3 regions of the Vagococcus sp. 211 genome follow, and region 2 is predicted to be linked to each of the others. Evidence: predicted binding sites of a transcription regulator. Region 2 holds the regulator's gene; each other region holds the start of a gene.

What was found. Region 2 encodes LexA, which represses DNA repair genes until DNA is damaged. Its sites were predicted from a motif close to CNAACANNTGTTNG; they were not measured.
Positions count from the first base shown of each region.
Region 1: a site for LexA is predicted at 3,365-3,378, ahead of uvrB (excinuclease ABC subunit UvrB). Genes of this name have one in related genera too.
Region 3: a site for LexA is predicted at 2,697-2,710, ahead of dinB (DNA polymerase IV). Genes of this name have one in related genera too.

Region 1 covers NZ_CM150475.1:590,309-600,377, reverse strand. Annotated here, with positions in the region: gene uvrA (excinuclease ABC subunit UvrA) at 1-1,310, opposite strand, end outside; gene uvrB (excinuclease ABC subunit UvrB) at 1,320-3,317, opposite strand; gene ACVWM0_RS02945 (C1 family peptidase) at 3,507-4,841, shown strand; gene ACVWM0_RS02940 (leucine-rich repeat protein) at 4,935-7,067, opposite strand; gene ACVWM0_RS02935 (HAD family hydrolase) at 7,226-7,897, opposite strand; gene ACVWM0_RS02930 (fructose-6-phosphate aldolase) at 7,920-8,588, opposite strand; gene ACVWM0_RS02925 (PTS glucitol/sorbitol transporter subunit IIA) at 8,604-8,957, opposite strand; gene srlE (PTS glucitol/sorbitol transporter subunit IIB) at 8,993-9,997, opposite strand; gene srlA (PTS glucitol/sorbitol transporter subunit IIC) at 10,015-10,069, opposite strand, start outside.
Region 2 covers NZ_CM150475.1:1,495,956-1,506,024, reverse strand. Annotated here, with positions in the region: gene ACVWM0_RS07335 (ABC transporter ATP-binding protein) at 1-617, opposite strand, end outside; gene ACVWM0_RS07330 (efflux RND transporter periplasmic adaptor subunit) at 619-1,764, opposite strand; gene ACVWM0_RS07325 (hydroxymethylglutaryl-CoA reductase, degradative) at 1,865-3,151, opposite strand; gene ACVWM0_RS07320 (hydroxymethylglutaryl-CoA synthase) at 3,167-4,336, opposite strand; gene ACVWM0_RS07315 (50S ribosomal protein L25/general stress protein Ctc) at 4,480-5,097, opposite strand; gene ACVWM0_RS07310 (M42 family metallopeptidase) at 5,403-6,440, opposite strand; gene ACVWM0_RS07305 (cation:proton antiporter) at 6,570-7,760, opposite strand; gene ACVWM0_RS07300 (hypothetical protein) at 7,969-8,178, opposite strand; gene lexA (transcriptional repressor LexA) at 8,296-8,916, opposite strand; gene ACVWM0_RS07290 (DUF896 family protein) at 9,058-9,300, shown strand; gene tkt (transketolase) at 9,397-10,069, shown strand, end outside.
Region 3 covers NZ_CM150475.1:727,046-737,114, forward strand. Annotated here, with positions in the region: gene addA (helicase-exonuclease AddAB subunit AddA) at 1-1,593, shown strand, start outside; gene ACVWM0_RS03625 (DUF975 family protein) at 1,640-2,485, shown strand; gene dinB (DNA polymerase IV) at 2,731-3,846, shown strand; gene ACVWM0_RS03635 (toxic anion resistance protein) at 3,883-5,076, opposite strand; gene ACVWM0_RS03640 (5-bromo-4-chloroindolyl phosphate hydrolysis family protein) at 5,063-5,788, opposite strand; gene ACVWM0_RS03645 (NUDIX domain-containing protein) at 6,003-6,560, shown strand; gene macP (cell wall synthase accessory phosphoprotein MacP) at 6,564-6,773, shown strand; gene ACVWM0_RS03655 (5'-methylthioadenosine/adenosylhomocysteine nucleosidase) at 6,788-7,480, shown strand; gene ACVWM0_RS03660 (cysteine hydrolase family protein) at 7,496-8,044, shown strand; gene ACVWM0_RS03665 (YeiH family protein) at 8,075-9,076, opposite strand; gene ACVWM0_RS03670 (LysR family transcriptional regulator) at 9,191-10,024, shown strand; gene ACVWM0_RS03675 (TIGR01440 family protein) at 10,040-10,069, opposite strand, start outside.

The DNA.
Region 1 (10,069 bases), 910 kb from region 2:
ACTACAGACAATTGACTAATTTCACCAATGTGTTTCCCTTTCACCTTAACAGATAAAGCCTCTCTATTTAATCGGTAACCGTGACATGCTTCACACGTAAGCTCTGTCATATATAACTTCATTTGTTCTCTCGTATAATCACTGTTAGTCTCGTGATAACGACGCTTAATATTAGTCAATATCCCTTCAAAAGGCATGTCAACATCTCTGACACCACCAAATTCATTTTCATAATGAAAATGGAATTCTTTCCCATCGGATCCTCTCAGTAATATCTCTTGCTGCTCTGTTGTTAATGAATCAAAAGGCACGTCAAAATCAATATCAAAAGCCAGACATGCTTGTTCTAACATTTGAGGATAATAATTAGAACTAATAGGGTTCCACGGTGTAATCGCTCCTTCTCTTAAGGTTTTCGTTTTATCTGGCACTACTAAATCAGCATCCACTTCTAACTTAACGCTTAACCCATCACATTCAGGACAAGCCCCAAAGGGTGTGTTAAAAGAAAAGAGTCGGGGTTCAATGTCCCCCACAGTAAACCCACAGTAAGGACAAGAGTGATGTTCACTGAACACTAAATCCTCCCCACCAATAATATCTACAATAGCGTATCCTTCAGATAATCTAAGAGCCACTTCAAAGGAGTCAAACAGACGTGACCGAATGCCTTCTTTAACTACTATTCGGTCAACCACAACTTCAATATCATGTTTTTTTGTTTTAGATAATTCTGGTACTTCTTCTAAATCAAATAATTCACCGTCTACACGTACCCTCACAAATCCTTCTTTTTTGATTTGTTCAAACACTTTTTTATGTTGGCCTTTTTTCCCTCTCACAATAGGTGCAAGAATCTGAATGCGTGTGCGCTCCTCTAGTTCTAACACCTTATCTGTCATCTCTTCTGGGGATTGACTACTTATCTCAGTGCCATCATTTGGACAAATGGGATGACCCACGCGAGCATAAAGCAAGCGCAAATAATCGTTGATTTCTGTTACAGTTCCCACAGTAGACCGTGGGTTCTTACTCGTTGTCTTTTGATCAATAGAAATGGCCGGACTCAATCCATCAATACTATCCACATCAGGTTTGTCCATTTGACCTAAAAATTGACGAGCGTATGCGGATAGACTCTCCACATATCGTCTTTGACCTTCAGCATAAAGGGTATCAAAAGCAAGAGAGCTCTTGCCTGAGCCCGATAAACCAGTCACAACAACCATTTTATCTCTAGGTATCGTAACGTCTATGTTTTTTAAATTATGAGCTCTCGCTCCTTTTATTACTATTTTATCGTTCGCCATCGTCTTCTCCTATTTCTCAGCTTTTAGTTCCAACAAAGTATCTCTCAATGTCGCGGCACGTTCAAAGTCTAATGCTTTGGCCGCTTCTTTCATTTGTAATTCTATGTCTAACAAGACATTTTCTTTTTCTTTTCGGTCTAAACTTCTGTATTCTTCTAGTACCGAATGACCTGTATTTTCTTCTTCTGCTTCTTTTGTAATACTGATTAAATTACGAACTTCTTTAATGATTGTGGTTGGAGTGATGCCGTGTTCTGTATTATATGCTTCCTGAATACCTCTTCTTCGAGCCGTTTCATCAATGGCTTTGGTCATAGAGTCTGTCATTTTATCCGCGTACATGATGACTTTCCCTTCAGAGTTACGTGCCGCTCTACCAACTGTCTGAACAAGAGAACGTTCACTTCTAAGGAAGCCTTCTTTATCCGCGTCCAAAATAGCCACGAGTGATACTTCTGGTACATCAATTCCTTCCCTCAGTAAGTTGATACCTATCAGAACATCAAACACACCCAAACGTAAATCTCTAATGATTTCCGTTCGTTCAAGTGTTTTAATGTCACTATGCAAGTATTTGACTTTGAGTCCTAGCTCTTTGAAGTAATCCGTTAAATCTTCTGACATTTTTTTGGTTAAGGTGGTAATAAACACCCGCTCATTTTTCTCTATGCGTTCATTTATTTCTCCCACCAAGTCATCAATTTGTCCCATAATTGGACGCACTTCAATGATTGGATCGAGTAATCCTGTTGGACGAATGATTTGTTCTGTCACAAGCTGTGTCCTATCTAACTCATATGGTCCTGGTGTCGCCGAAACATATAGAATTTGGTTAACATGTTCTTCAAATTCTTCTAGCTTCATAGGGCGATTGTCTAGCGCACTAGGAAGTCTAAACCCATAATCCACAAGCATTTGCTTACGCGCCCTATCTCCGTTATACATCCCTCTAATCTGAGGCATTGTCACGTGAGATTCATCAACCATAATTAAGGAATCTTCAGGAAAAAAATCAATTAATGTATAAGGAGCATCCCCTTCATTACGGCCATCCATGTGACGGGAATAGTTTTCAATGCCTGAACAATAACCCATTTCTCGCATCATTTCGATATCGTAATTGGTCCGTTGCTCTAGTCGTTGTGCCTCTAATAACTTATCATCCCTTCGGAGTTCCTTTAATCTATCTTCTAACTCTTCTTGAATCTGAAGAATGGCTTGTTCCATATGATTCTCATCGGTCACAAAGTGCGTCGCAGGGAAAATAGCCACATGTTCCCGGTCTATGAGTATCTCACCTGTTAAAGCATCAAATTCTCTAATTCGCTCGATCTCATCGCCAAAAAATTCCACACGAAGCGCATGCTCGTCTCGTGATGCCGGAAAAATTTCAACCACGTCTCCACGAACTCTAAATCGGCCACGTTGAAAATCGATGTCATTACGATCAAATTGAATATCCACAAGTTGACGTAACAATTCATTACGGTCCATTTCCATTCCTTCTCTTAAAGAGAGGACTTGTTTGCTGTATTCGTTTGGGTCACCCAAACCATAAATACACGACACTGATGCCACCACAATCACATCATTGCGCTCAAGTAAGGCACTGGTTGCTGAATGTCGTAACTTATCAATTTCATCATTGATACTAGCATCCTTTTCAATGAAAGTATCACTAGATGGGACATAGGCTTCTGGTTGATAATAATCATAGTAACTCACAAAATATTCCACAGCATTGTTTGGAAAGAATTCCTTGAATTCACTGTATAACTGTCCAGCCAATGTTTTATTATGCGCAATAATAAGGGTTGGTTTATTCACTTCTTTAATGACATTAGACATGGTAAATGTCTTACCAGACCCTGTAACACCTAACAAAATTTGTTCTTTTTCTTTATTATTTATATTAGTAACAATTTCTTTAATTGCCGCTGGTTGATCTCCTGCTGGCTCGTATTTAGATACTAAATCAAAGGTTCTCGACGTGTCTCTATCTATCATTTTACCTACTCCTTTAGACTTAATCTGACCTTCATATTTTACCATAGCGAACATATTTTCGCCAATACGGGAACTCCTCTTAGATGGAAGAACTATTTTGTCATTAGTAGTCTTTTCTATTTGTATATATTCGAAAGAAGAGTACAATATAGAGTAAGTTATTAATCATAAATATGGAAGGATGATACAATGTCTAAAGAAATTTCTTTTTCTCACATTGAACAATTTAATGCCAACTATTTAAAGGACGATAAACACTTAATGAGTCAGCGTGCGGTAGTGAAAAATGGGATCCTAGCTTCATCTGAAAATCAGTCTTCGGCTGTGTTAAACACACCCATTTTTTCAATCGACTTAGATACTGGTAATGTAACCAACCAAAAACAAAGTGGACGATGCTGGATGTTCGCCGCACTCAATACATTCCGTCATCACATCCAAGATGCGTTTAATATTAAGCAATTCGAATTATCTCAAAGTTATACTTTTTTCTGGGATAAATTTGAAAAAGCTAACTATTTCTATGAAAATATTTTAGCAACATCTGAAGAAGAGTTAACAAGCCGTAAAGTAAGCTTTTTACTTCAAACACCACAACAAGATGGCGGCCAATGGGACATGCTAGTTGCCATCATTCAAAAATATGGTATCGTACCGAAAAGTGTCATGCCAGAATCATACAGCAGTTCTAAAAGTAGTGAGTTAAATACTTATTTGAATAAAAAACTACGCCGTGACGCCATGGTATTAAGAAACTTAGTCGCAGAAGGCGCTACAGAAGAAACCATTACCTTAGAAAAAGAAAGCATGCTACAAGAAATTTACACTCTATTATGTACAAGTTTAGGAACACCTCCCACAACATTCGATTTTTCTTATTACGATAAAGAAGAAGCGTATCATTTGGTTCGTGACCTAACACCTCAAAGCTTCTATGATCAATTTATTGGGCGTGACTTGTCTGATTATGTTAGTGTGATTAACGCACCTACAAAAGACAAACCATATAACCAATTATATACAGTGGAGATGTTAGGAAGTGTCGTTGGAGGAAAAGAAGTTCGCCATTTAAACGTTGACATTGATACCTTCAAAGAGCTAGCTATTGACCAACTTAAACACGGTGAAGCCGTATGGTATGGCTGTGATGTGGGTCAATCTTCTACTCGAGATACTGGTATTATGGCCACAGATATTTATAGCGTCGCTGATACATTGGATATTGACTATTCTATGAGTAAAGCGGAGCGTCTAGACTATGGTGAGAGCTTAATGACCCATGCTATGGTATTAACTGGCGTTGACTTAGTTGATGACAAACCTACTAAATGGAAGGTTGAAAACAGCTGGGGAAACAAAGTCGGTTCAAAAGGTTATTTTGTCATGAGCGATGAGTGGTTAGAAGAATATACTTACCAAATCGTGGTGGATAAAAAATACCTATCTGATGAGCTAAGACAAATTGTAGCAGCTGATAACGTCACAACGTTAGCACCTTGGGATCCAATGGGTGCCTTAGCATAATAAAAAGAAGCCAAACTCAATGTTAATCGATGAGTTTGGCTTCTTTTTTATTTATATTTTTCCTATTTCAGGGGGAATTAGGAGAATACTTACTTACCTTTTACGTCTAAAAACCAAGTAAGTCCCAGATAAAACAATGCCTCCTAGGTAAGATAATAGAGGGCGTTTCTTATCATTTGTTTGAGGAAGTTTAGCGGAAGTATTCTCTACTATCCCGTCTTTACTTCCCTTTTTACTTACTAGAGATACGGATGGTTGACTATCTTTTGCATCATTTTTCGTCACCTTATCTGTCTCCTCTTTGTCTGTTACTTGAGTATCTTCTGTATTCTCCACCTCAAGCTCGTCTACTACGGGGGCATCTACTACAGGTTCATCTACTACCGGCTCATCCACTACAGGTTCGTCTACCACTGGCTCATCTACCACCGGCTCGTCTATTACGGGCTCGTCTACTACAGGTTCCTCTACTACTGGCTCATCCACTACAGGTTCGTCTACTACGGGTTCGTCTACCACGGGCTCATCCACTACAGGTTCGTCTACCACTGGCTCATCCACTACAGGTTCGTCTACTACGGGTTCGTCTACCACCGGCTCGTCTATTACGGGCTCATCCACTACGGGCTCGTCTATTACGGGCTCGTCCACTACAGGTTCGTCTACCACTGGCTCGTCTATTACGGGCTCGTCCACTACAGGTTCGTCTACCACTGGCTCATCCACTACGGGTTCGTCTACCACTGGCTCATCCACTACAGGTTCGTCTACCACTGGCTCGTCTATTACTGGCTCATCCACTACGGGTTCATCTACCACTGGCTCGTCTATTACGGGCTCGTCCACTACAGGTTCGTCTACCACTGGCTCATCCACTACGGGTTCGTCCACTAGATGGATCATCTCTTCACTCACACCTAATTCATTTATAAGTTGTACTTTCGCTGCTTCTGAGGCAACAAGATAAGTAATTTTTTCCGTGTTGGTGTTTGAGAAGAACATGAAAGCAGACTCTCCAATGACGACCTCTTTATTTTTAAATTCAATTTCTTGTATGCTACCAAACGATCCTCCTAGAAAACCATATTTTATGTCTGTTGTTTTGGCACCTAGACTGATTTTCTTTAACCCGTTTAACTCATAAAATGGATTTTTACCATAGCTATGAACAGAATCTGGTACAACCAATTCTTCTAAGTTTTCGATGTTATAAAAAGCAAGGCGCCCAATACTCTCAATCTGACTACCCAGTGTAATCTTTTCTGCCCGTAGCATGTTTTTGAAAACCAAATCACCAATTTCGACAACACCATCATTCAAAACAATGTCTCTTAAATTGACATTGTACTCAAAGGCATTCTTTCCAATCACTTTTACAGTATCTGGAAACACATAACTTCCGCCATCTTTATCAGCAGGGTAAGCAATCAAAGTGCTTTGGTCTTTGTTAAATAGAACTCCATTTAAAGAAGAATAGGTTCCATTCTCCTCAGATACTTGAAGTTCTCTTAAACCAATCGCCCCAGAAAATGGATAATCACCAATATCTGTTACTTCCTTAGGTAGATAAAGTTTCTTCAACTTAGGATTCGTTCTAAAGGCTCCCTCCCCAATGGTTTTTAGTTGAGAAGTGTCACTAATATCAAAATAAACCAGTTGATTGTTAAACGTAAAAGCACTTTTACCAATTGTTTCTACCCTATCCGGTAAAGAAAAACCGGTCAAACTAGAAAACGCAAACGCATGGTCACCAATGTATGACAACTCGCTACCAGGTTCAATGCGAACGTTTCTTAAATAAATCGAACTGTAAAAGGCTTTGTCGTCAATAGAGCGTATCGTTTTAGGTAACTGAATGTCCTCTACATTCGATCCACCTTCTGCAATGTTACCTGCCTCATCTTCGTAAGTTGTAAAGGCAAAGCTAGCCACCTTTGTTACCTTGTACTGATTCCCTTCATGTTCCACTTCTTCTGGTATCACAATATCCACACCTAATCCTGGAATAGGTTTTTCTCCGTCACCAATTTGGACTTCCCGTTGTCCCTCTTGGTTCATGATAATTTTATACACCACTCCTTGTGCGTCTTTAAAAATAGCTCCCTCTTCCTTTGCTACTTCTACTTCTGAATAATCTATTGAATAAAGCTCTTCAGCTTGTACCTCATAAAAAGTCGGTGCCATGGTTACTAAAACCGCACCACAAACAAATGCTAATTTTTTCATCTTCTCTCTCCTTTTAGGTTAACCTAAATATTTATTAAAGTAATCCTAATTATATAAGAAATAAAAGAAGTGTCAATCCATCCTTTTCATTTGTTCAACTAATAGATCCCTTTTAAAACGAAAAAAAGCAATCATTTATTTAAAATGATTGCTTGTCACTAACGATTCAATTGATAGACTTTTTTAACAAAATAAGGGGTTAATTCAGACATATCCGTAATTATCCAATTTGCTTCTTCTTGATTAACAGGTGGATAATCTAAATTATTGTAACCTATACAAACCATCCCTGCCCTCTTAGCTGCTAATATGCCATTGGTGGAGTCTTCCACCACTAAACAATTCTCTTTTGGAATACCTAATTCTTTTGCCGCAGCTAAGAAAACATCTGGATTCGGTTTAGACTGAGCCACTTCTTCCCCAGACTTCACTAAATCAAAATAAGAATAGATACCTAACTCAGTCAAATGTTCGATAATGAGTTCTTTCCCTGTGGATGAGGCAACAGCTATTTTGAATCCTGCGTCTTTTAAAGGAGAAAATAACTCGTTCACGTGAGAAATCAACTGTACTTGCTCCTTACGAAATAATGAGTCTAATGCTTCTTTTCCTCGTTTTTTTAGTTCATCCACAGAAGCAGATAATTCGAAATCCTCTTTGATGTGTGACCAAATATAATCTTGTGTCGTCCCACAATATTTTCTGAAATAGGACAATTCAGCCTCTTTTCCACAGTCATTGACCACTTGTTGCTCTGATCTCATATAGAAATTTTCTGAATCGATTAAAACACCGTCCATATCAAATATAACTAACTTTAATTCTGACATGCTACACCTCTTTGTCTTATCCTTAAATATGATCCTTTTGGTACACACTTTCCCAATCTGATTTAAAATCATTGACTGCTTTTTGAACCGCTACAGTATCAAGATTAGCTTCTAAAATATCTGGGCCAATGGTAACACTTTGAGCACCAAAAGCAAGCGCATCTACCATTTGATAGCTATTTTTAAAGCTAGCTGCTAGTATTTTAGTTGATGAACCGGTTTGTTCTATTCGTTGAGCTAGATGACTAATCACATCATTAGCATCCAGTCCAATATCAGCCATTCGGTTATAGTATGGTGCGATATAATCTGCCCCAACATTAATCGCTAATAAGCCTTGCAACACAGAATAAATCGCAGTAGCTGTGACATTGATACCACGTGCTTTTAATTCTTTCATCACCCGAAGTCCTGCATCTGTTGTTGGGACCTTGATATAAACCTTATCATCTATATGATGCAAAATGCTTTCCGCATCTTGCATCATGGCCTCATAGGTGTCACCAATTACTTGAATATGCAGACTCTTGTCATCTCCTATGAGGTGACGAATCTCTTTCATATGCTTAATAAAGTCAATGTGTCCTTCTTTTTTTATAATAGAAGGATTGCTTGTCACCCCTTGAATATTTAAATGCTCGTTATAGTGACGAATTCTTTCAATATTAACAGTGTCTAACATTAACTCCATTTGGCTTATCTCCTTTTATATGGTAATCGTACTTCCTACTGTCATTTTTGGCATCTCTTTTGCTTCTACATATAATGTACCCGGTAATTCAGCTTCTGTACTGCCATCAAATTTAATCGTGATATGTCCTAACTCATTCAAGTTTTTTGTAACAACAGCACCTACTGCTGTAATGCGGTAAGCTGTATCAGCAATTGTTATTGTCATATCTGTTGTAATGTCTTCACTTGCTTTATTTAATTGAATGTTATAGCAATAATCAGCTAAACTTTCGGGTGCGTTTTCCCCAAAAAGAATGATCATATTTTCAGCCTGGAACATTTCGGCCTCTGCTCCGATGTTTGTTATTGTTGTATTAAAAATAGTCATGTGTCTCTCTCCCCTAATGTGATACTTTCTTTATTTTATTGATATAAACCAAAACTTGCTAACCAAGCAACAACGACACGTGGTACTCCGTTTAAGAAACGAGAATACAACACAGAAGGAACCCCAACTTCAACCGTTTCAGCTTCTGCTTCTTCAAGACCTAATCCAACTGGGATAAAGTCACACGCGTTTTGCGTATTGATGGCAAATAATGCAGGTAATGCTAGTTGTGGTGGAATATTACCACGACCAATTTCTACCCCGATTAAGGTACCAATTACTTGACTGATAACAGCCCCAGGCCCTAATAATGGTGATAAGAACGGTAAAGAACAAATAAATCCGATGACCATTAACCCAATGACATTTCCTGCTAAGGGAGACATGATCTTAGCGAACCAATCACCAATACCTGACCCTTGAATAATACCAATTAATAACGAAACAAATGCCATGAACGGAATAACCGTGTTAATCATGGTTTGTACGCCTTCACGAGCTGATTGATTGAAGGTAGCGACAACTTTTCCTGCACCCATTCCAATTTTCGCGATAAAACTTTGTTGTTCCGCACGTTGCTCTGTGATTTTTTTGTCAGTACTGTATTTGTATTGTTTTTCAGGTGCTGCTTCTTCTGAAATAGATACTGTTGCTCCTGCTTCTGATTCTTCTAACAACTCAATTTGTTTCACGCCAACGGCTGATACATAAATCGTTTCATTAATATATTGTGCTAAAGGACCACTCTTACCTGTTGGTACAATGTTAATCGTCGGGATATCTTTTTTAGGATAAATCCCACAACGTAATGTACCACCACAGTCAATAATCGCTAAGGCAATCTCTTCATCTGGAATCGATGTTTTGAAACCATTTACCGGCTCCATTCCTGTTAAATCAGCAATTTTATCAACGATAGCAGGTTTTTCTCCCCCACCAGTAATGTAAATAAATTTATGTTTGGCTTCTGTTGGTGTAATGATTAACGGCCCACCGTAACCACCATTTCCTTTAACTACTTTTATGCTTCTATAAGTCATGAGTTTCTCTCTCCTTTTTAGTTAGCTACGTCTACTGTTTTACTTAATGTAATGCCTTGTTGTTTACACACA
Region 2 (10,069 bases):
ATTGTCTTGCCTTCTTTATTAAGATCAGAAAGGATGCCCATAATATCTGAACTGGTTTCACTATCTAAAGCTCCCGTTGGCTCATCAGCCATGATAAGTAGGGGCTCGTTAACTAAAGCTCTAGCGATAGCAACACGTTGTTGTTGTCCACCAGATAATTCGGTTGATTTCGACACTTCTTTTCCTTTTAAACCAACTAAATCAAGGTAATGATCAGCGATTTTACGTCTGGCAGGTTCTTTTTTCTTTCCTTCATAAATCATCGGAAGTTCCACATTTTGACGAATATTCAAAGATTGAATTAAGAAAAATTGTTGAAAAATGAAACCAATGTATTGATTTCTTAAATCTGATTTTTGGTTTTCGGTCAAAGTGGAAACATCTTCGTCATCGAAAATATAGGTACCATCTGTTGACTGATCAAGGAAACCTATAATATTCATTAGGGTTGTTTTCCCGCTACCTGATTTCCCCATAATCATGAGAAATTCCCCTCGCTCAATGGTTAAATCAAGATTCTTAAGAACGTGTAATTGTTCTTTTCCTACAGGATAATACTTATTCATGTTTTTTATTTCAATGAGTGGGGTAGAAGAGGTCGTATTTTTATCTAACATATTACTTCGACTCCTTTTCTCCACTATCATCTATAGCAGGTTCACCTAGGATTTCCCCATTTTTCAATTCCCGATCAGACTTCACGATAATTTTATCCATGCTTTCTAAGCCGCTTGTTACAACAACGTGGCCATCATCGGCATCTTTATCTGTTATTTCAATATCTTTACGTAAGACAGTCCCAAAATCATCAACTAACACATATGATTTTTTATCTTCCGTTTTTACAGCTTCTTTAGGGATTTGAACTTTAGTATCATCTAATTTAATGGATGCCTGTACATGGAAACCTTTTTTGATTTTTTTTGCGTCTTTTAGAGATAGTTTAACGGTGTAAGTTGACAAAGCGCCATTATTACCACCGCCAGCACCTTCTGTTGTTGCACTAGTAGTAGGTGTGTTAGAAACATAAATAATTTCGCCTTTATAGAGCTCGTTGTTAGCAATGGCTCTCACTTCAGCGGGTTGTTTTTCTTTGATTTTATCTAAATCCTTTTCGTTTACTTCTCCTTCAACGTAAAAATCATTAGATGTGAGCGTCATAATCGCACTGTCTCTGTTTTGTTCTTGTGGGATAATGACTTGCCCACTGAAAGGAGCTACTTCTTGATGCACTTGTTTTTCATATAATTCGTTAATTTGTGTTTGTAATTGATTGATTTTAATATCAAAGCTATTTAAATCATATTTTAGTTGTATGGATTCTTGTGTATCTGTTGAGGGAGCACCTTCCTCACTGCTTGCTGAACCCAACTCGTTAATCTCTAGTTGCATTTGACGTGCTGCTTTTTCTTTTTCAGCTTGTGTTGACTCAATTTGGAAATTCAGTTCAGTAATTTGATTTCCTGTTGTTTCATCGACGTATTGATAAAGGATTGTCCCTTCATCCACATTGTCTCCGTTCTTAACTTGTAAGTCGCCTAGTTTACCTAGAGAAGCATCTTTTACAAATTCTTTTGATTTAACGGGTGTTACAATACCATTAATGAAAACTTGTTCCCCATTATCAATGGTAAAGTACTCAATGTTATCTTCAGGCAAACTGGCCTGTTCAGGGGCTTTCTTTAATAGTAGTTTGGCGCTGATAAGACCGACAACTACAACACCAATAATAGACCCAATAATTATTTTTTTCTTTTTAGACATAGTATAAACTCCTTTTTGATCGTAATAATAACAGTGTAACTTAAATTGACTAAAAAAAAATCAGTCATAAGTCTGATAGAATAAAAAAAGACTTTAGCATTTAGCTAAGGTCTTTCGATCTAACAGTGGTTAAAAAAGCGGAGGCCACTTGTGTATTCATCAAAGGTGCTTCACGTAAATGATTAGCAACTGCCTCAATTTCTTCTCCAACGGCTCCTACTTGGATGGCTAATGAACTAGCATGTAGTTTCATGTGTCCTTTTTGGATACCGTCACTTACTAAGGCTTTTAGTGCAGCAAAATTTTGGGCGAGACCAACGCTGACGATGATACGAGCCAACTGTTCTGAATGAGTGACACCCATGATTTTTAAATTAGCTTGAGCCATAGGTAAAACAGAAATAGCGCCACCAACAGAACCAACTGCCATAGGTAGGGTTAATTCTCCAACGAGATTTTCCCCGTCAATAGTCCAACGTGTCATACTCTTATATTGACCTGAACGACTAGCGTAAGCATGAGCACCAGAAGAGACAGCGCGAGGATCATTTCCTGTGGCAATAACCACAGAATCAATGCCATTCATGACACCTTTATTATGGGTAGCAGCACGATAAGGATCTAAGTTAGCATAACGCGTGGCCGCAACGATTTTTTTACTAATATCTTCTCCAGATAAGGAAGACGTATCCAAGGTGTTCATAGGAACTCGGCACGTCGCTGTTACAAGGGCTTCAGTGTTGTAGTTGCTCAGAATAGACATTAACACAGAAGCACCTGTAATATCTTCTATATAAGGTGTGACGCCTTCTAAGATAGTATTGATAATGTTTGCTCCCATAGCATCTCTAACATCCACGTGAAGATGAAGGGTAATAAATTCTTCGTTATGTTCTTCGTTTGATATGACTCGTATATCAATGTCTTTAACACCACCACCGCGTGTGACAATGGAAGGATGACTATGGTGTGCAATCGTTAGGATGTCTTCTTTATGTGACGCTAGGTTAGATAGGGTGGAAGAGAAGTCATCAATATCTGTTAAGATAATCTGTCCTATCATAAGGCGTTGTTTGATGGTGGTTGTAAATCCTAGAGGCTTCATGATTTTAGCTGCGTTACTGCAAGCGGCTATGACAGAAGGTTCTTCTACCACCATTGGGATAACCAATTCATTGCCATCAATGACAAAATTTAAAGCAACACCAGTGGGTAAACTAAACTGGGTGAGCTGATTTTCGATAAGAGAATCTGCTACGTCATTTGTTAGACCGGGTTGGCGTTCAAATAAAGCGTGAGACTCATCTGTTAGGTAGCCGGCTTCATGCAGTAATTGAAGACGTTCTACTCGCGATTTTTGATAAAATTTAGAGAATGAATGTGTCATGGAAAAATCCTCCTATTAAAATTGCTGTGTGTAACGGCGTTGATGCTCGTTGATTTCTGATAAGATAAAGCGACTTTGTTGGTCGTAATCTGAATGGATAGGATGTACCCCATCTGTTTTAGGCAGACGCTCATTGAAAATCGTCTCGTATTCATTTATCGTTAGTGCAGTTCTGTTGTTTACTAGGGTTGTTAAGTCATCAGTTAAGAGATGCTGACGGAAGCCTTCGACAAGGGTTCCAGAGAACATTTCACCTACTGCCCCAGAACCATAACTAAAGAACCCAATTTTTTGTCCAGCTGTTAACTGTGTCCCTTGATCTAATAATGAGATGAGACTTAGGTATAGAGAGCCTGTATAAATATTGCCAATCATTTTAGTGTAATGGGTACTCAACTCATAATTTGCTAATAATCGTTCTTTCGTCGTGTCTTCTTCATTTTCTAGTAAAGGTAAGAGCGCTTTTTTACCCATTTTTGAGTAAGGTAGGTGGAAGCAAAAGGCTTCAAAATCAGCAAAATGAGAGTGATGACGATCGCTGTATTCCTCCCATAATTTTTTGAAGAAAGACATATAAGCTTCATTTGAGAATTTTCCATCAACAATAGCTGTGTCATAATAATTAGGACGCCAAAAATCAAAAATATTTTCAGTCATAGCGACAGAGTCTCTATTAATTACTAAGATACGAGGAGAGCTACTAATAATCATCGCCACAGCACCTGCTCCTTGAGTTACTTCTCCAGAGGTTTTTAATCCATAACGTGAGATATCAGAACCAATGACAAGGGCTTTTTTTTCAGGATTAAGGGTAACAAAATCAAGAGCTGTCATTAATCCTGCTGTAGCGCCATAACAGGCTTGTTTGACTTCGATTGACTTGGCGAAAGGATGAATCCCTAATAACTGGTGAATGAAACTTGCTGTTGATTTCGATTCATCAATCCCAGACTCCGTTCCTACAACAATTAGATCGATTAATTGTTTGTCTTCGTCAGAAATGATAGGGTAAGCTGCGTTGGCTCCCATAGAGACCGTATCCTGTGTAATAGGAGGTACCGCCATTTTTGATTGTCCTATGCCAATAGTAAATTTAGTTGGTTCGATGTTACGGTGGTTTGCTAAGTCAACTAAATCCATATATATATTTGGTGTATAGAAGTTTATTTTATCTATTCCTATCATTGATTAAATCCTACTTTCTATTAGTTATCTACTTTGTTATTTTAACATAAAAAATATATAGGCTTTTGATAATCCTATAATTTAATAATAATTTAAAGCAAATAAAAAAACCCTACCGGATAAACCGATAGGGGAGATATCTATTATTCAGCTGATTTTTCGTTGATTACTTCTGGTTCAGCACCTTCAGCAGGTTCTAGAACTTCTTCAGCTGTAGACATTTCAGTTACAGCACAGATTTGTTCTTCGGCTTCTGTTACAATAGTGAAATCTTTATGAGCTGGGATATCTTTAATAACTAAAGCATCACCAATCACTAAGTCTGTAATATCAACCTCAACGCGCTCTGGTAATTTGTCAGGTGTTGCAGATACCATAACAGTGTATAAGTTTTGCTCAAGAACACCACCGGCTTTAACCCCTTTAGGTGTACCTGTTAGAACTAATTCAGCTTCAACTTCTGTTTCAACAGTCATGTCAACAACTAAGAATTCAACGTGTACCCAACTTTTTGAAAATGTGTCTAATTGGTAGTCATGTAATAAAGTACTTACTTTTTTACCATCTAAATCTAATGTGTAAACAGCGTTAACGCCGTTTTCGCGGATAGCTTTGTCTAGTTCCCAAGCGTTAACTGACATCGGTGTGTTTTCAATACCGTTGCCGTGGAATGCTCCTGGAACTTCACCTGCTAATCTTAATTTGTTACGAATAGATCTAGGTCTAGTCGCTCTTTCTTCTACTTTTAATACTACTGACATAAATAATCTTCCTCCTTCAGAATAAAATCTAATTTAGTTCGTTTATTTACTTCTGCAGTGTTAATCGAGAATCGAGATTCGATTAATTGCCTCCAACTGAACGATGTCAGCGTTAGTTGGAACGAACGATAAACTTTATAGTAATGATCGGCGACTTTAACTGAAGTACATCAAGTTAAAACGACAGCAATAACTTAAGCCTCTGTCTGTTGCCTGCTCATCATGGTTTCAAAAAACCACACTATAATATAAGCTTATGTACTAACCATACAGGTATTTTCAAAAAACGTCAAGTGAACACCTTTTTATTTTACTAATGCACTAAATAAATACTGTGAAACTAACTGTTCCGTTGCGTTAATAGACTCGATATGGGTTCTTTCATACGCATGACTGGACTCAATACCAGCTCCAAATAGAGCGTGCTTAACATCAGCGCCTGCACGCATAGCTGCAGATGCATCACTTCCATAAAACGGATAAATATCTAATTGATAAGGGATATTTTTAGTTTCACAAAGAGCGACTAAATGATTTCTAAAATTTAAATGATAAGGGCCACTGCTATCTTTGACACAAATAGAAACAGAGTATTCATCTGTTTGTTGACCATCTCCCATAGCTCCCATATCAACGGCAAGATATTCGACTACATCAGGATGAATATTAGAGTTACCACCATAGCCGATTTCTTCGTTATTTGAAAAGAAGAAGTGTGTGGTATGTGGTAATGTTTGATTGTTCTCTTTTAGAGATAGTAGGAAGTTAATTAAAATAGCTGCGCTTACTTTGTCATCTAAATGACGTGACTTTATAAAACCAGTAGGGGTTACTTCTGTTCTTGGATCAAAGCTGATGAAGTCACCTACTTGAATTCCTAGGGCCTTAGTTTCTTCTTTATTTGTGACTTTAGCATCAATTCTGACTTCCATGTTGTCTTGATTTCGTTCTGCTGTGCCAGCATCTTTGTACACATGAACACTGGTTTGATGCATGAGAATCGTACCTGTAAGGGTCCCGTTTTTCTGAGTATGAATGGTACAGTATTCCCCTTCAATAGCGTTATATCTAAACCCACCGATTAAGTCTAGTTTTAATCGTCCATCTGGTTTGATATCACGAACCATCGCACCAAGAGTATCAACGTGAGCTGTAATAAAACGTTGATTGGTTTGGTCTGTACCAGGTATGGTTACGATTAAAGAGCCTTTACGATTAATGGTTGGTGTGTAGCCTTTTGATGTTAATAATGTATCAATATAATTGATAATTGTTTGAGTGTCCCCTGTAGGAGAGGGGATATTGGTTAGGGTTTGAACCAAGTCAATGGTTGATTGTGTCATAAGTTAGTCATCCTTTTTTATAAATTTTATACTACTCAACCATAATCTAAGAAAATCCGATTTTCAAGTAAAAAAAACCTTTACCGGTTTGAAATACCGAATAAAGGTTTTATCATACATGCTTTTTTGTTAATTAGAACTAGTTGCTTCTTCAGCTGCTTCTTGCTCTAATCTAATACTGAATTTCAACAGTAGAGGAGACAAGATAGTGGTAATGATAATTGAAGCGATAATAACGGTATAGAAATCGTTATTAACGTAACCGGCTTCTAGTCCAATTTTAGCGACAATTAAAGCCATCTCTCCTCTAGAGACCATACCAGAACCAACGACAAAGGCAGGCTTTCTTTCTACTTTCATTAATCTAGAGGCGAAGTACCCGCCTGCTAATTTAGTAGCTACTGCAGCTAATGATAAAATAATAATCAATCCAAGTTGTGAAACAAAGGCTTGAAGATTAATCCCTAACCCGATGGATACGAAGAATACAGGAATAAACAAACTATTGCCAATCGTGCCAACGTCTTCTTCAATTTCATGACTACTTTCATGACCTGATAACATTAGTCCGATAAAGAAAGCACCAATAATATCACTTAATCCCATTTCTTCAGCAAAAATGGTAAACGCAAAACATAAGACAAGGGCCATAGAGGTGGCACCTTTGACAGCAACTAACTTACCAGAAGCATCCATGGTTGGTTGAATCAAATATTTAGCGACTAAATACATAATGGCAAAGAATAGTACTTTTTTACCAATCAAATCCCAAGCCATAGGGCCTGTAAAACCAACAGAGGCATCAAAAGTAACAACTGCTGTAAAGACACTAATTAATAAAACAACGAGAGTATCATCTAGTATCGCTGCACCTAAGGTAATCGATCCAGCTTCATTATCTAGGTAGTCATACTCTTTAAGAACTTGAACAGTGATACTTAAGGATGTGGCACTGAAAATGATGCCTAAGAAAACTGCTTCTGCTAATCCCATCCCTAAAAATTGTCCCAATATAGAAATAAATATGAAAGGGACGAATACTCCGAATGAAGCAACTAATATAGCTGGTTTTAAATAGCGTTTTAATAAAGTTAAATCACTTTCTAAACCGACTAAGAACATTAAAAGAACAATCCCGATTTCTGCAAATAAAGCGATACTATCTGTTTCTTGAACGATATTGAAAATAGCAGGGCCTAGGAAAATCCCCATCATCAATTCTCCGAAAACAACAGGCAAGTTAAATTTATTACATAAATGCCCAGCAATTTTCGTTCCTAACAAAATAAATATTAACATCTTTAACAATTCTAGCGTCATACACATCACTTCTCCTATCAATTTTAAACCTTAATAATGAACCTTATATATATTTTATTTTAAATGTAGGATAAAATCAAATGAAACGTTCTTTAATTGTAAAATAAATAAGGAAAACACTAAGAAAATTAATATATCTTAAGTTATTTTAAAAAAATAAATGATAAGTGTATAAGAATTGTAGGGGTGTTCAAAATAAGAAAACTTGTTAAGGTGTATTTTTATAAGTATAGTGCTGTTGTCGTTCAGGATGACGCTCAGATTGCTTCTGTTCATAGGCTTTTTCGTCCCACATCATGATCCATAACATGAGGAGAGGGATAACAAACACAAGAGCAGAACGCCAACCAAAAGTACCTAAGAAAATTCCAATTAATAACACAATTAATAATAATGCATAGCGTCTGATCGATGCCATTTTACCCACTCCTTAAATTTTTCATAAATTTGATTATTTAGCTCTGGATCTCACAAATAACAGAGATGCGAACGTTTGTTCTTTTTTTGCTTAAAAAATATAAAGCATATCATTGCTTTATATTTTATTTCTATATAAACCGACAACTTTACCTAAAATAGACACATCAGACAAAATAATAGGATCCATTGTATCGTTTTCAGGTTGTAAACGTATATGGTCTGATTCTTTAAAGAATCGTTTGCAAGTTGCTTCATCATCTTCGTTCATAGCAATAATAATATCGCCATTAATTGCAGAGGATTGTCTTCTGACAATGACGTAGTCACCATCAAAAATTCCTGCATTGATCATACTTTCTCCTCTGATAGTTAACATGAATAAACTGTTTTCTTCATATTTTAAATCAGGTGGAAGAGGGAAGTAATCTGTTGCGTCTTCCACAGCTAAGATGGGTTCACCTGCGGTAACGACACCTAACATTGGTATTGTAGAAGGTTGAGCACCAATTAATTTTAAACCATCTTCTGTTAATTCTATCGCTCTTGGTTTTGTTGGGTCTCTTAAGATGAGCCCTTTTTTTTCTAGACGAGATAAGTGACCGTGAACAGTAGAGGTGGATGATAGGTTAACAGCCAGTCCAATTTCTCTAACGGTCGGTGGATAACCACGTTCTTCTACTTTTTCATGGATATATTTTAGAACTTCTAACTGTCTAGGAGATTGTTTTTTTGTCATACGTTCCTCCTATATCTTTTTTTTAATAATAACATATCTAAAAATAATAATCAAACAGATGTTCGCTTTTTTGGAGAATCAAAAGATTGTTTTTTTTGTCAATTTAAGCTAAGATTAAAGCGAAATAAGGAGGTTTTCATTATGTTATCAGAAGAAAAAATGAAACGTATTAACGAATTAGCAAACAAATCTAAAACGGCTGAAGGTTTAACTGAAGCAGAAAAAACAGAACAAAAAGAGTTACGTACTGAATACATTGAAGTATTTAGAGGTGGGATGAGACATCACATAGAAGGAATGAAAGTGGTTGATCAAGAAGGTAGCGACGTGACGCCAGATAAGTTGAAAAAAATCCAAAAAGAAAAAGGGATCCACGGAAGATAATCTTAAGTAAAGTATTGAAAGAACTTGCAAAAACTGTCCAATAAGGTTACAATTTAATAAAAGTAATAAAAACCTAAATTAACAGGAGGCTTATTTATGTCATTCGACCAAATAGATCAATTAGGAGTTAACGCAGTTCGTACACTAAGTTTAGACATGATTCAAAAGGCAAATTCAGGACACCCAGGGTTACCAATGGGGGCTGCTCCAATGGCGTACACGCTTTGGACAAAACACTTGAAAGTTAATCCAAGCACATCAAGAAATTGGGTAGACAGAGACCGCTTTATTTTATCTGCTGGTCATGGCTCATCTATGTTATATAGTTTATTGCATTTATCAGGTTATAACTTACCAATGGAAGAACTAAAACAATTCCGTCAATGGGATAGTTTAACACCAGGACACCCAGAAGTGTATCATACGGATGGTGTGGAAGCGACGACAGGTCCTTTAGGACAAGGGATTGCTATGAGTGTTGGTTTTGCTATGGCAGAAGCTCACTTAGCAGGGACTTACAACCGTGATAATTTTAACATTGTCGATCATTACACGTATGCTTTATGTGGTGATGGAGACTTAATGGAAGGTATTTCTCAAGAATCAATTAGTTTAGCTGGGCATTTAAAATTAGATAAATTGATTGTGTTATATGATTCAAATGATATTTCTTTAGATGGTCCATTAGATAAATCTTTCTCAGAAGATGTAAAAGGACGCTTTGAAGCAACAGGTTGGCAACATATCTTAGTAAAAGATGGGAATGATT
Region 3 (10,069 bases), 770 kb from region 2:
CTAATTTGGCATATTTATGAAGATACAGGCTTTTTGGATTATGTAGGAGGGCTACCATCTGGCGCTCAGCGACAAGCTAATTTACATGCTTTATACGAGAGGGCAACGATGTATGAAGAGATGAGCTTTAAGGGGTTGTTTCAATTTGTTCGCTTGATTGAAAAAATGCAAGGGAAAAACAAGGACCTGGCAGAACCACTTGTGGCGGCAGAAGAAGACGCAGTTAGAGTCATGACAATCCATGCCAGTAAAGGGCTAGAATTCCCAGTGGTATTTGTCATGGATATGAGTAAACAGTTTAATCTGACGGATATTAATAATCAATCTTACATCTTTGATGAAACCTTGGGTGTGGGGATTAAATACTTCGATGCGAATAACCGAAGTAAGCATCGAACGGTTCCTTTTAATATTTTAAGAGAGCAAAAACGTCGGAAGATACTAGCAGAAGAGATGCGTAAGTTGTATGTTGCTTTAACCCGTGCAGAAGAAAAGCTTTTTTTAGTTGGCTCTTATAAAAATAAAGAGGCGGCATTGAAACAGTGGTCACAACACGTGACATCGGAGAATATGGTCTTATCGGTTACCGCTAGGTTATCTCAAAAGAGCTTAATGGACTGGGTTGGCCAAACCTTGATCCGCCATCCTAAATTGATGGTACAATACCCAGAAATACAATGTGACCCATTAAGAGGGTTAGACACCGCACCAGGTGATTTTAAGGTGACGTTCTACCGAATCGATGACATATTGGTCGGAATCGATGGTGGTGAAAAGGTGGAGAAAGCGTTGATTGATACGCCAGATACGCCTAATCCTAAGTTGTTAAAAGAGATTGTAGACCATTTGAATTTTGACTATCCTCATCATTTAGCAACCATGACAACGAGTTACCAGTCTGTGTCTGAAATTAAGAGCATTTTTGCCGAACCGGACACAAAAGAACTGAAGATTATTGATCTTAGTCGTCAAAAGGAAACAGAACTAGGCTTAAAACTTACAAACAATGAACTAGCCACACCTAAATTTTTAGAGAAAACAACAGAGGTTAAGAGTACTGATATTGGGACAGCGACCCATTTATTGATGCAACTATTACCCCTAGATACCCAACCGACGAAAGAAAGTGTCACCCAGTTGTTGGAAGAATTGGTGGCTAATAAAGTGGTGGAAGAATCTGTCGCTAAGAGAGTATCCATTCAACATATTTTAAGCTTTTTTTCTTCTGATTTTGGTTCGTTTATTCTTGAAGAGCAAGAAAACGTTGTGAGAGAACAACCCTTTTCATTACTGTTAAAAGCATCAGATATCTTTGCTGATTTTGATGGAGGAGAGAAAGATACAGTATTAGTTCATGGGATTATTGATGGCTTTGTTGAGACAGATACGGAATTAATCCTGTATGATTTTAAGACAGATTACTTATCACCAACCCCAGATCAAGAAGAAATAACGAAACTGGTGACTAAATACAAAGGTCAGCTGAATTTGTATAAACAAGCCTTAGAACAGGTCAAAGGAAAAAAAGTGACAGGAGTTAAATTAATTCTTCTTCAAAAGAATATCCAGGAAGAGGTCTTGTATCTACTATAAACATCTATTAGAATAAAGTAACATAGAAAAGTAAAGGAGTGAGGCAATGTATAAATCAACAAAGGAATTAAAAGCGGATGCTAAAGAGTCCTTATCTGGACGTTGGAGCGAGGCAGTTAAGTTAAATTTAGTACCTTCCTTGATTAAAATTGGCATGGTATTGTTTACGATGATACTGGTATCTGGAGTGGTCTTTTTTGTGTCTAAGATGGATATTTATGAATCAAGTACAACGTACGGTAGAAGCACAGTATACGAGTCTGTTTTAAACGTCGATGGGGAAGATCTTTATACAGACGGAGGTAGTGCCTCTCCAGTAGCTGCTATTACGTCAGCAATGAGTTCAAGCAGCTTTAGTCCCATTCTTATGTTTATCATGACGTTCTTGACAGTAGGGATTTCTTTTACGTTCTTAGATATTGTTAGAAGACAAAAAAAAGAACAAGTTAGAATGAAGGATGCTTTCAGATTGTTTAATGGGATTGATTTTGTTCCGGTATTATTAATCAATGTGTTAATGTACTTCTTTAAAATGTTTTGGACGATGCTATTTATTATTCCAGGACTTATTAAGGCATATTCTTATTCTCAATCTAACTTTATTTATTACGATATTTCTTCTTGGAAAGACACAAGAAGCATGGGCGCAACAAGTTTTATTACTGAGAGTCGTGAATTAATGGATGGTCATAAATGGCGATTGTTTTGGTTAGACATTACTTTTATTGGCTGGCATTTATTAGGAATGATGACAGGTGGTATTGCTTACCTTTGGATTTATCCCTACATTAATGCAACAAAAGCAGCTTTTTATAATGATTTAGCGAAAGATCAATTTTTACAACCAGCTGTTCCTGAGATGGATGTAGAAGAAGATTGGACGAACTTCTAAAGAATGAGATAACTCTCATTCTTTTTTTATGAGATTTACATCTATTAATCAACTTAATCTAAGAAGAAAATAGTATAGTAAGAACATACCAATTTTCCCGAATTGGTTTTTCATACTTTAACTCCAACCGAGAGATAAAAGTAAATAACAACCTTCATTTCCACTAGAGCGACGGCTTTAGTGGTTTTTTATTCTCTTTTTTAGTATAATAAGAACAAATGTTCGTTATAAAAAGAGGTGATAGCATGAGCGATTTAACATTCCCATTACAAAATGACACGTCCCGTAAAATTATTCATATTGATATGGATGCTTTTTATGCATCCGTTGAAGAACGGGAACACCCTGAACTGAAGGGGTATCCTTTAGTTATTGCTAAACATCCTAAAGATACTGGGGGACGTGGGGTTGTGACGACTGCTAATTATGAAGCTCGTAAGTTTGGTATTCATTCAGCCATGAGCGCTCAAAAAGCGTATGAGCTATGTCCGAAAGCTAATTTTATTTCAGGTAACAGACAATTGTATGCACAAGTATCTCAGAAGATTCATCAGATTTTTCATCGGTACACTGATATAATTGAACCTCTTTCTCTAGATGAGGCTTACCTAGATGTGACTGAGAACAAGTTACATGCTAAAAGTGCTATACGGATTGCTCGAATGATTCAGCTAGATATTTGGAAAGAAGTGGGGCTGACCTGTTCAGCTGGTGTGAGTTACAATAAATTTTTAGCTAAGCTAGCATCTGATTTTGAAAAACCAAAGGGCCTGACCACTATATTACCGGGAGAAGCTATTGCTTTTTTAACCCCTTTACCGATTGAAGATTTTCAAGGGGTTGGTAAAAAAACGGTGCCTAGGATGCATGAATTAGGGATATATACGGGGGAAGATTTATTGAAATGGTCAGAGATGGACTTGATTCGTGAGTTTGGTAAGATGGGGTACTCTTTGTATCGAAAAGTAAGAGGCATTCATTTAGCACCGGTAATGGCTAATCGGGAGCGTAAATCAGTAGGTAGAGAAAATACTTATGGCAAAGTATTACGTTCAGAGTTAGAGGTGATAAAGGAACTAAGAGAGTTGTCATCAGATGTAGAAAAGGCATTGGAAAAGACTCAGTTACATGGTCAAACGGTGGTGTTAAAGGTTAGAAACAAGGCCTTTGAGACGATAACTCGACGCAAAACATTGCCTGATTTTATTTCCAAAGAAGAAGATATCTTCTTTTATAGCCAAAGTCTTTGGGAAGAGTTGGGAGAGATAGATCAAGGCATTCGTTTATTAGGCATTACGGTGACAAATTTGGAACCAACCACGTTTGAATTAATTAAACTTCCTTTGTGGGACAAGGGTTAAAAAAAGGAAAAGACCGGTGTCTTTTCCTTTTTCTACTTAATATTGATGTGTCATTTCTAATAATTTGTTCTTTAAATCTTCTTCCATTACAGTCAATTCAATTTCTGCATGTTTTCGTTTCTCTTTTCCTTCTTTTTGAATACGAAGGGTTTCTTGAATGGTTTCGATTAAGTCGTTTTGTGTTTTTTGTAATGTCTCAATATCCACAATACCACGCTCATTTTCTTCTGCTGTTTCAATGGCTGATATTTTTAGCATTTCAGAGTTTTTAGTTAATAGATCGTTAGTGGTTTGAGAGACTTGACGTTGGGCTGTGACCGCGTCTTTTTGTCTTAATAAGGTTAAAGCAATAGCCACTTGGTTCTTCCACAAAGGAATGGCTGTATTAATAGATGCTTGTATTTTTTCAGCAAGGGCTTGATTCGTATTTTGAATGAGGCGAATCTGCGGTGCTTGTTGAATGGTAATTTGTCGAGCTAATTTTAAGTCGTGGGTCCGTTTTTCAAGACGGTCGACAAATTGATTTAAATCACTGACGATTTGAGCATCCATTTGATCACCTGTTTGTTCGGCTTGTCTAATGGCAGCAGGAATGGTTTCGTTAGTTAACTCATCAATTTTTATTTCTCCTGCCGCTATGTAGATATTCAGCGCATCAAAATAGTCTTTATTTTGGTGATATAGCTGTTCTAACATAACATTATCTTGTAAGAGACCATTCTTTTCACGATCTAATTTAATAGCGATCTTATCAATTTGTGCTCCGATTTTTTGATATTTTGCTGTAATCTCATAAACAGATTGTTTTACTTTACCAAACATTTTTTTAAAGATGTTTTTTTCTTGGGCTTCTAATTCATTAGGACTTGCTTCATTTAAGCGATACATTAACTCTGTTAAAGAGTCACCCATAGGTCCGATGTCTTGGGCTTGTACATGAGTCAACATCGTATGAGAAAATTCGCTTAATTTTTGTTGGGCAGCGGCACCGTAACTTAACACGGCTTGACTGTCTCCAGTGTCAATTTGAGCGGCCAAGTTGATGGCTTGCTGTTGACGTTCGGCAGGTAATTTATCAATCATCTTGACGGGTTGAGTATCCTGATTGACAAGAGGAGAACCTGTTTGTTGTGGACTAACCTCTTGTTTGGGTAAATCAAAGGGATTACTTAGTAAATCATCTAAGGTTGAATCGTTTAGTTGGGTAGGGTGTGTATTATTCTCTGTCATTGTTTGTCTCCTTGTCTAAATGTAGTTCGTCTACTGTTGCTTGACGTTGTAAATTTTGCTTCGCAATAGACATTTCAACGTCTAAATCAGCCAAATCATCTGATACAAAAGAAGTGTAATCTTTTACGATTAAACGAGAGACCTCTTCAATCGCTATCGCACTTTTATTAAGGTATTCGTAAGTGTTTTTATTTTTAATGTCGTGATCGTTAATTTCTTTGTATTTATTGGTTAATTCAACAATGTTTGGTAAGTGATTATATAAGAAACCATTTGCTAATGATAGTTTTTGTGGTTCTTTTACTAGTTCTTTAAAAAGACCTTTAGAGGCTTTTATTACGTCGGTTTTTAGATTAATGGCTTTCAGTTTTGCCACATCGTCCATGTTTTCTTCAAGGGTAGCAATGTGTTGCTTCGTTTCTAACATGGTTTGACGGAAAAAAGCAATGTCTTTTTCAGACATACCATTGTTGTGATAGTGAGTATCTAATTCATCTGTTAAGTAAGGCAAAGATGTATCAGAAGAGGCTTTGTGTTTAGTAAAGATGCTTCGAAACAGATAGAAGACACCTAAGATAATTGCCATTAGAAGACCTAAAGAAATTATCATATTTGTTATACCGTATGTGCTATTATTGAAAAACAGGGCGAAAAAGGACAAGCCGATAATGAGCCATAGGGTTCTGCGTAGTACTTTGTTATTTTTTTTCATTGTTTCACTCCTCAAGGTTTTAGTAGTAGTTATGTCCTTGTTATTAACCATAGTTTATCACACCTGAAAAAATTGAGTATCAGTCCCGAGATTGATTTATTTATCCTCCTTCTATTTTAAGCTATAATCCAACTTAATTCATCACTTAAGATTGAAAAGGACAAATGTTAACGGTATTATGAAAGTAAGACGACCCAAGATAGGAGAAAAGCTTATGAAGGATCCATTTGAAGAAAAAACGCTACATCGAGAGACGATATATGAAGGTCAGGTCATTACAGTAGTGGTTGATGATGTGTTATTACCAAACCAAGAGACCTCTAAGAGAGAATTGGTGTATCATCAAGGAGCTGTTGGTATATTAGCTATTACAGAAGCTAATAGAATAGTGTTAGTCAAACAGTATCGAAAAGCGTTAGAACAAAGTTTAATCGAGATACCTGCAGGAAAAATAGAACCAGGGGAAGTAGCACCTTTAGAAACGGCTAAACGAGAGTTAGAAGAAGAAACCATGTATCAATGTCAAGAGATGACTTACATGACTAAATTTGCAGGATCCCCAGGATTTTGTAATGAGTGGTTATATTTATATAGAGCTAAAGGTTTAAGGAAAGTTGACAATCCGTTGCCAAGGGACGATGATGAATTTTTAGAATTATTAGAGTTAACTTTAGAAGAAGCCACATCTGCTGTGGCTTCAGGTCAAATATGCGACGCTAAAACGATGATTGCTATCGCACAATGGGAAATAGAAGAACTAAAGAAGGGATAGTCCATGTTTAAGAAAGAAAAGAAGCAAGTAAAAGAAGTAGCAAGAGAGACTCAGAAACCAGAAGAAAAAAAGCCAATGCAACAACAACTATTAACTAGAAGTAGAGTCAGAGAATTTAACAAAGATAAGAAGCGAAACACGTGGTTAAACAAAGCAATTATTCTCGTTGCGATATTATTAATCATCATGATTTATGCCATCTTAAATTATTAGTAGGAGTGACTAGAATGAAAATTGGAATTATTGGGGCAATGGAAGAAGAAGTAACTATTTTATCAAAAGAATTGAGTAACATGAAGGAATGGTCTGAAGCAGGAGCAGTCTTTTATTCGGGGACAATAGGGGAGCATGAAGTGGTGCTGACTCAATCAGGCATAGGCAAAACATTAGCAGCTGTAACGACAACCTTATTAATTAGCCATTACCATGTGGATTGTGTCATTAATACAGGTTCAGCAGGAGGGATAGGATCAGGTTTATCGATTGGGGATGTGGTTATTTCGGATAAATTAGCTTATTTTGATGCAGATGTGACAGCTTTTGGTTATGACTATGGACAAATGCCTCAGATGCCTTTGTATTATGAAGCTGATACAAACTTAGTGGCATCAGCGATGGAAGCATCTGTTAAGAGCTCTCTTAATGGAAAAGTGGGCTTGATTGTATCTGGAGATACGTTTGTGAGCAGTGAAGATAAGATAAAAGAAATCAAATCTCATTTTCCAGAAGTGTTAGCTAATGAAATGGAAGGTGCAGCGATTGCCCAAGTTGCTTATCGTTATAAGACCCCATTTGTTGTTATTCGTGCGATGAGTGATGTGGGAGACGACGAAGCAAGTGTGAACTTTGATGAGTTTATTGTACAAGCAGGTGAGAACTCTGCTAGAATGGTACTAGCGTTATTAAATAATTTAAAATAAAAGGAGTTAGCGATAATGGAAGCGTTAATATCTATTGATTACACGTATGATTTTGTTGCAGATGATGGCAAGTTAACAACGGGTAGTTATGGGCAACAATTAGAGGAAACGATTGTGTCCTTAACGGAAGAGTTTTTAGCTAATGGTGATTACGTAGTATTAGCCATTGATGGGCATGATCCTTCTGACCAATATCACCCAGAAAACACGTTATTTCCAGAACATAATGTCATGTGCACCACAGGAAGAGACTTATTCGGTAAGTTAAAAGAGGTCTATGAAAAAAATCAAGATAATCCAGGCATGTACTGGATTGATAAACGCCATTATTCTGCTTTTAGTGGCACCGATTTAGATATTAGACTAAGAGAACGACGCATTGATACGGTTCATTTAGTTGGGGTGTGTACTGATATTTGTGTCCTTCATACAGCGGTTGACGCGTATAATTTAGGGTATAAAATTGTTATACATGAAAAAGGAGTACAGAGCTTTGATGAAGAGGGGCATCGTTGGGCGTTACGTCATTTTAAACAGACCCTTGGAGCTGACATTAGATCATAAAAAAAAAGACGCCTGTTTTGGCGCCTTTTTTTAGATATGAAAGAAACGGATGAGAGTCATCGCAAGAATGACTTGTAGAGTACCAACCGATAAGCCATAAATCAAGAAACGTTTGCCTTCTTTGAAGAACTTAGAAAAGTCTAAACGTAACCCGATAGCAGCAAGAGCAGTGATTTCAAACCAACTACTAATAAAGTGAGCAGATTCTCCGATTTGTTGTGGTAATTGAGTAAAGCTATTAATGACGCAACAAACAAGGAAACCGAGAATATACCAAGGTAATGGTAATTTTTTCTTTTGTTTTGTTTCTGTTATAGACGTTTTATTTTCTTTCGCAGCGATGCGAGAAAAGGCGAAGACAACGACAACTAATAGCATGATTCTCATAATTTTGAAGAGAGTCGCGAATTCAACGACTTCAGGACTAACCATGCTAGCACTTGCGACCACTTGCCCAACGGATTGTAACGTCCCACCAATAAGTGCGCTTTGTGTCAGGGTATCTTGATAAAAATAAGTGGCTATTAGTGGTAAAGTCAGCATAAGAATCGTACCCAGTAAATTGACTAGAGTGATAATCTGACCTTTTTCTTCTTCTTTTGCGTTGATTTCAGGAGCGATAGCACCAATTGCGGAGGAGCCACATACCGCGTTTCCACCTGCCATAAGTAGAGACATAGTTGTGGAAAATGCCATTTTTTTACCTAAATAATAAGCAAAAAGAATCGTACCAAGCATTTGTAGAACAACAAACATAGCACCATTGATACCCATTTTTGCAATGGTTTGAAAGGTAACTGTTGTTCCTAACAGAACGATAGACCATTCCAATAATTTACTTTCTGAGAATTTGGTTCCTTTGTTGAGTATTGGTTGTTGTTTTAAAACGGTATTTCCTAACAGGATACCGAGCAGAATGGCTAGTGTTGCTGGACCTAAGGTGGGTAGCCAAAGGGCAATCACTTTACTAATTGACGCAACAATCACTGCTGCAATAAGCCCAGGTAGAATACCTAAATATTTATTTTTCATCGTATCACACTTTCTTAAGCTTAATAAAAAAAGTATACGCTTTAATCTTGCAATTGAAAAGTAAATAGTTACTATAGTTATTATAACGAAATATAATAGTTAGGAGACAACGACATGTTTAAGTTGCTAAACACATTTAAAATTGTTTATGAAAGCAAAAATTTTTCGGAGGCGGCTGAGATGTTATTTATCTCTCAACCGGCTGTTTCTAACCAAATGAAACAGTTGGAAGAGGAATTGGGGTGTCCTTTATTTACACGTAAAGGAAAACAAGAGATGGAACCTACTGAAGCAGCAACTATTTTGTATCAAAGACTGCTTCATTTAACGGATGACTGGACAGATACGCTAAGCGAGATGAAGCAGGACTATCACCCAAAAGTTGTTTGTAAAATCGGGGCGTCCCACACTTTTTCAGTTTACTATTTACCTGAATTAATGGTAGCGTTGACAACGGAATTTGGTCAAGTTGAATTTGAACTTGAGATGGGGAATTCGGAAGAGGTATTAGAAAAAATTCAAAAGCATGACTTGCATTTTGGCTTCATTGAAAAACCCCTTGTGACAGATGGCGTAGAGCGTGTCGCTATTTTGGAGGATTATTTAGTGTTAGCAGGAGATGTGGATAGTGACACTTGGTTGTGCCGAGAACCAACATCCGGGGTATTTCATTATATGGAACAATATTTGAGAAGCCAAAACATCACAGAGAAAAAAATGATTGTTAAAAACAATGAAATGATTGTTAAGTTACTGGAAAAAGGAATCGGTAAAAGTGTGGTATCGAGTAAAGCTATCCCTGTAGGTGTTCCTTACGAACGTTTAAATGATGCCTATAGACGTCCCTTTTATTATTTACAAAAGGAACATATCACCAATGATGATTTAGTGGCGGTTGGGGAGTATATTAAGAATTACTACACAAAAAAAGATGGGCTTAGTAATTAAGCCCATCTTTTTTCTTTATTCGTAGACAGCACGTGTGCCACCAAT